Regions from separate parts of the Anoxybacillus sp. UARK-01 genome, predicted to be linked through region 1. Evidence: predicted binding sites of a transcription regulator. Region 1 holds the regulator's gene; each other region holds the start of a gene.
The links. The regulator LexA, encoded in region 1, represses DNA repair genes until DNA is damaged. The targets are predictions, from matches to a motif close to CGAACATATGTTCG.
Positions count from the first base shown of each region.

Region 2: a site for LexA is predicted at 1,498-1,511, ahead of ruvA (Holliday junction branch migration protein RuvA). Genes of this name have one in related genera too.
Region 3: a site for LexA is predicted at 922-935, ahead of B6A27_RS15310 (carbohydrate kinase). Genes of this name have one in related genera too.

Region 1 covers NZ_NASY01000051.1:9,606-11,883, reverse strand. The annotation lists gene B6A27_RS16065 (NAD(P)/FAD-dependent oxidoreductase) at 1-21, shown strand, start outside; gene lexA (transcriptional repressor LexA) at 1,049-1,672, opposite strand; gene yneA (cell division suppressor protein YneA) at 1,821-2,120, shown strand; gene B6A27_RS16050 (YneB family resolvase-like protein) at 2,137-2,278, shown strand, end outside.
Region 2 covers NZ_NASY01000047.1:23,879-26,156, reverse strand. The annotation lists gene ruvB (Holliday junction branch migration DNA helicase RuvB) at 1-826, opposite strand, end outside; gene ruvA (Holliday junction branch migration protein RuvA) at 839-1,438, opposite strand; gene B6A27_RS12215 (intercompartmental signaling factor BofC) at 1,553-2,035, opposite strand.
Region 3 covers NZ_NASY01000049.1:46,261-48,538, forward strand. The annotation lists gene B6A27_RS15310 (carbohydrate kinase) at 1-900, opposite strand, end outside; gene B6A27_RS15320 (PTS transporter subunit EIIC) at 1,315-2,278, opposite strand, start outside.

The DNA.
Region 1 (2,278 bases):
CAATTACTTAAAAATCAATGATGGTAAAATAAGAAATGAAACAAAACAATAGAATAATAATAGGATATTCTACCGAAAAAAAGCGATGATGATTCATAGACTTGATTTTGGTCTGTAGTTTTCATCCTGTCGGCAAAGCACGATATAAATAAAACTTAACGATTGAACCAATAGTATCTGTACCACGGTTGGAAGGCAAGTCCACAGGCTTGCCTTCTCGTCATGTATCCGCGCGATGAAGGTCTGAACAAACTCTATTTTATGGTTCTGTGTTCTTGGGTTCAGGCCTTTGTCGCTCCATCTCAGTCATGTTTTTCGGTTTTCTGGATACAGCTATAAGAGAAATAATAAATCCGATTCCTAAGATAGCAGATAGTGTCCATGCGAAAAAGTCAATAGATAACATGGCCTGATGCCCTCCTTTTTTGATGTTATGTAAATGATATGCAGAGATATGGATTCGCATGATTATGGTGATGAGGAATCAAAAAAACAAGAAAAAGAAATGCTTTCCTTGAATTTAGATTATTAGCCATATACCCTAAGGGAATAGTCTCATTTAAAGAGAAAGACTAGGAAAGAAGTTCGATGAGGTTTAAAGGAATTACGATTCATCCTGTATATAAGTGCTGAATGGTTTCGGCATTGGGTCCATTTGCGAATGATCGAAATCCAACGAAAAGATGGAATAGACGCCCCATTCAAAAGCAGAATTTGTTTTTCGCCGGTTCGAGACAAGTCCGTGACTTGCCTCGGTCATAGCAGCTGTAGTCTCTACAGTTACAACGTTAGTCACTATCATTTTATCTGTCAAGAACGATACGGATTATGATGTAGAGAAATGATTTGCTGTTCGTTCCTGTCTTTATGCAGCATCCGTCTTAAAATGGGCAAAAATGTACCGCTCAAATGAATTGCACAAAATGATGTCGCTTCCATCCATATAGACAAATAAGAGAACCTAGCGGATTTTAACAATGATCGAATAATCATCGCTACTTAAAACAAGGGCAGATAAGGTGAATTTCACTTTATCTACCCTTGTTTGTTATTGAATCATGCGATATACGCCGATCACTTTCCCGAGAATCGTAACATCGTTGACGATAATAGGCTCCATATGAGGGTTTTCTGGCTGTAGGCGAATGTGGCCTTGTTCTTTAAAAAAGCGCTTGACGGTTGCTTCGTTTTCTTCCGTCATAGCAACGACAATATCTCCGTTATTAGCTGACTGCTGCTGACGAACAATGACAAAATCTCCGTCTAAAATGCCTGCCTCAATCATACTATCGCCCATTATTTCAAGCATAAAAACATGGTCCTCTGCAGAAACGAAGCGTTCTGGGAGCGGAAAATAGTCCTCCACATTTTCGATAGCGGTTATTGGTTGCCCTGCCGTTACCTTTCCGATGACCGGAACATTGATCACATTGCTCGGCCGCATGAATGAGGCAAAATCCGGATCTAATATTTCAATCGCGCGAGGTTTAGTTGGATCACGGCGGATGTATCCTTTGCTTTCAAGCCGAGCTAAATGTCCATGCACCGTTGAGCTAGAGGCAAGTCCAACCGCTTCGCCAATCTCACGAACGGAAGGAGGATACCCTTTAGTTTTTACTTCTTTTTTGATGAAATCGAGAATTTGCTGTTGGCGTTTCGACAGTTTGGTCATGTTTCACACCTCTTACCCATCGTTTTTTTTATTATAACACGAGGAGAACAAAAAAACAAACATAAGTTCGAAAAAATGGTTGACGCAAACGAATGTTCTTAATATAATGGGTAAAAAAGCGAACAAACATTCTAAGAGGTGGGAGAAGATGAAAGTTACTCATTATCTCGTGTTTTCATGCTTGGTGTTTATGCTACTATCGGGTTTCGTGTATGCGAGCCATCCGATTCAAAAGGAGAAATATTTAAAAATTACGGTAGAATCCGGAGATACGCTTTGGGGAATAGCCAATGAATACAGATCTTCACATCAGCTTTCAACGAAAGAATTTATTGAATGGGTAATGAATGTAAACCATTTGCCAAATGAAAAAATTGCTGCGGGTGAAAAGCTAGTGATTCCCGTGTTAAAATCAAAGGCAGAAAAGAAGCTAGTCGTCAGTAAATAATAATGGAGATGATGGAATGAAAGCGATTATTTATTGTCGGGTGAGCACAAACAAAGAGGAACAAGAAACATCACTGCAACGGCAGAAGGAGGAGCTTGAGCAGCTCGCCGAAACATATCGTTTTCAAGTCGTTAAGGTCATTGAAGAGCGGGCAAGCG
Region 2 (2,278 bases), on a different contig from region 1:
CGCAAAATTTTTCCATCATCGCTCTTAATAATTTATGATCAATATGATCCAATCCTAAACGGTCAACTTGCAGCAACTCCAGCGCTTCTGTTGATAAGGCATGTGTAATCACTCCGTTGCCTTTTACTTGAGCAAAATCTCTGACTCTGCGCAACAAGCGATTGGCAATGCGCGGAGTGCCGCGCGAACAACGCGCGATCTCAACAGCAGCCGCCTCGTCAATCCTAACTTCCAGAATATCTGCTGTTCGTTTGATAATTTGCGCAAGCTGCTCCGGCTCATAATATTCCAGCCGGCTGAGCACACCAAAGCGATCCCGGAGCGGTGCAGAAAGAGCACCAGCTCGTGTCGTTGCGCCCACAAGCGTGAATGGCGGCAAGTCAATACGCACCGAACGAGCCGTTTGTCCTTTGCCAATAACGATATCTAGGCAGTAATCCTCCATAGCTGGATACAGCACTTCTTCAATCGAGCGGTGAAGGCGATGAATTTCATCGATAAATAATACATCTCCAGGTTGAAGAGAAGTTAAGATCGCCGCCAGGTCTCCGGGGCGTTCGACCGCCGGTCCAGTGGTGGTGCGCAAGTTCCCCCCCATTTCGTTTGCGATAATGGCGGCCAGCGTTGTTTTTCCAAGTCCGGGCGGTCCGTATAAAAGCACATGATCCAACGTTTCGCCACGCAGCTTTGCCGCTTCAATAAAAACTTGTAAATTTTCTTTTACTTTCTCTTGTCCGATATATTCCTGCAAGCGTTGCGGGCGGAGGCTGTATTCAAGCGATACATCCTCGCCGGAGGCATCGCTGGCAACAAGACGCTCTTCCATCGTCCTTCCCTCCTATTTTAATAGTAATTGCAGCGCTCGCTTCACATATTGATCGGTAGACATCGGTTCCTTTTTTAGAGCAGGCGCCACCTTTTGAATTTCACGATCTGCATAGCCGAGAGCCTTTAGCACTTCAAGCGCCTCGTCAAAGGCATTCTCCTGCTTTTCATCCTCCCAGCTTGTAAATAAGTCGTTCGTCGCTCCTAGAATGACTCCCTGCAGTTTCCCTTTTAAATCAAGAATCATTTGTCGCGCTGTTTTTTTGCCGATGGTCGGAAATTTGCACAAAAAGGCTTCGTTTTCCTCTTCAATCGCCTGCACGAGCTGACGTACATCTCCTGAGGCTAAAATAGCAAGCCCTCCTTTCGGGCCAATGCCGGAAACTTGAAGCAGTTTCGCAAATAGCGTTCGTTCTTCGCGCGTCCGAAACCCATAAAGAGCCATGAGGTCTTCGCGCACATATTGATATGTATAGACCGTCACGATTGTATCATGACTGGGCCGAAACGAAAATGGGTTTGGCGTGAAAATTTGATAGCCAACTCCGGCCGTTTCAATGACAATATATTCTGGACAAACATACTCAATGTATCCGCGAACAAACTCAATCAACGTTTTTCCCCTTCCCTTATCCGTACTGTTTCTCATTGTACCATATGATAATAAAAAAACGAATGTATATTCCTCTTTTGCAAAACAAAAAGACTTATCGTCTGGATAAGTCTTTTACTGAGTAACGGCAAATGGCCGATAGGCTTCAATGACCTCTTTATAACGATCTTTCGAAATCACGCGAATACCTTTTTTCAGCCGTTCTTGTTGATGGCTTTCTAGCTTTTTTATATCGAGCTGGAAAAACGATTGAATCACGCGTGATGATTTTCCTGGCTTGCCTTCAAAAATAGATAAAGTTCCATCCTTTGTTAAGCCAAAATATCCATTCGCTTTTGACAAAGGTGAAATATCTTGAACCATTTTCTGGAACACAATTTGTTCATCATCAAGATTGACAAGCTGCCAGCCTTCATACTTTTTCCATATATCCTTCATCGATGTAATCGTTTCTTGTTTAATTTCTTCACTCACTTCTCCGTCCACGTATATTCGTTCTAACAAAATCGTCATTTGAGTGGCCGGCTCTTTAGCGAAGGCAGCTGAGGAACTTATAAATGAAATCGCGATAGCCAAGCAAGCCATCAAAAGCTTCATTGTCTTCCCCTCTTTCTCGGTAAATAATGAAAGCTATTTATAGTTTCACCTTTTAAGAAAATTTTATCCATAAAAAACACTCACTCAAGAAGTGAGTGTCCGGTTGTAGACAAAGTCAAAAATGAGATTTGTCTACAACCATTCTCATCCTCTATTTATGGTGTTCCACATCAGCCTGAGTGGAAAACGCTTGGCAGACAAGAAACGCAGCCGAACAAAGACAAAAATCGAACAAAAGAAATT
Region 3 (2,278 bases), on a different contig from region 1:
GACAACGTCGATCGACGGCGCAGCGATCGTCCCGCTCTCTCCGCTCTGTGTTTTGTACGTAATCCCTTTGGCGCCGCAAGTGATAACGACATGCTCGACGCCAAGAGAAAGAATGTAATCATCTGCCGCTTCTGTTCTTTCTCCTTCCATTCCTGCGAGGGTGAGCGCTTCATCTCGGTTAGCAATCAACCATGTCACACCGCGGAGGTCGCTAGGCAGCTTTTTCATCTTGGGAGCCGACACAGGCGCGACACACAACGGAATCCCTTCCTCGCGACAGCGCTCAATCACAAATGTTAACACCTCGCTCGGAAAATTCGTATCCAATAGCACAATAGAAGCGGAAGAAATATACGGCCATCTTTTTTGAATAAAATCAGTGGTAATCGTGTCATAAATCGCCATATCAGCTAGGGCAATGACCATTTCTCCTTTTTCATCTAAAACAGCCGTGTAGGTGCCAGTATGAGCATTGGTTTGCTTTGCAATCTGGCTCATATCGACATAGGCACCTGTCGTCGCCAGCAGCCACTCTCCTTCCTGGTCATCGCCAACAACGGTTAAAAGAGAAACCGATTCGCCCAGCCTTCCTAAATTTTCAGCAATATTTCGCGCGACTCCACCGCAGCTTTGCGTAACAGTGACTGGATTGGAGGTACCAAACCGAACGGTTGAGAGCGACTGCGCTTTGCGATCGACATTCGCCCCCCCAATGCATACAATCCGCGATGGTTCTGGAAGCACATAGGCCCTGCCAACGATTTTCCCTTGCTTGGTTAACGAAGAGATGTAGCCTGCCACAGCCGAGCGCGAAAGCTCAAGCTGTTCAGCTAATTCTTGTTGTGTAATAAATGGATTTTTGCGAATGAGTGTTAAAATTCGTTGCTCTTTTTCATTCATCTGAATGCACCTCAGCATTCTCAAACATTTGTTTAAATTATAAACAAATGTTTATAATCTTGTCAATCATAAACGTCTCATCCACACTCGTAAATTAGAAAATCTTTTCTGTAAATCGGCACTTCGGATAATGGCTGCAGCCTTTGAACATGCTCTCATTTTCTTTTTCAAAAATAAGCTGTATGCCTAATCATACTATTTCAAAAAAAGAAGCGTAAATTCGCTTCATCTGTCATTAAATGGTTTTGTTGAAACAGCTTTCACAATCATATAATAAGCTGCACATCAAAATATTTTTGACATGCATCAATTGTTGAGCTACTTTTCTGTGGATATTCATTTATCTGTATCCTAACAAAAATCACTAGCCACGCCATCATGTATTCACCCTATCTTTCTTCGATTTTGTCTCAACTATTGATACGTTTCTTTATAAGAATTTTTGATTCTTTCAACCAAGTCTTCATACTCATGAAAACTAGTAAAAGATTGCAGGGAATAATACAATTTTTCGGGGACTGCTTCTTGAACATCCTTTAAAAAGGTCTGGTGGCAAATAATTAAATCTGCGTGTTTCGGAATATCTTGCAGTGAAGCGTTATTGACTTCAATATCAAGCTGCGCCATTTTGAGCTTTTTCCGCAGCATCGCCGCTCCTACGGCGCTAGATCCCATTCCGGCTTCACAAACAAATACAATACTGTGAATCGGTTGATAAAATTCTTTTGCTTCTATATTTTTCTCTGGAACTTTCATAGAGGTTTGTGGGGTAGCTAGTTTTTGTATTTTTGAGAATTTGTCAAGATCCTGCAATGTTTTTATAGTTTCTAACTGCTTTTGATATTCTTGTTCCGGTGCATCACTGGAAGAACTATCGAGCAAAATAAAAGCAAGAAACAACGAAACAAACACTGAGCCAAGAACTCCTAATAAAACAAATAGAATATCATCTGGAGGACTCATTCCAATAATTGTAACCATACTTCCAGGAGAAGGTAATGAAGACAAACCAGCATCGAATAGCTGAAAAATGATATTTCCAGCTATTCCTCCCCCGATAACCGCAAATATCAACTTCCAATTTCGTAAGACATACGGAAAATAAATTTCATGTATCCCCCCTAGAAAATGAATCAGTATCGATAATTGTACCGCTCTTCGTTTTTCTTTTTTTGTCTTGAGCCAATAGGCCAATAAAATCCCAAGACCTGGACCAGGATTCGATTCCAGCAAGAAAAAGATCGATTTTCCGATCTCTTTCGCCTGCTGGATTCCTAAAGGACCTAAAATCCCATAGTTGATCACATTATTAAAAAACAACACTTTTCCCGGTTCAATCAAAACGGCTGAAAGCGGAAGCCATCCTGAGCTAATTACA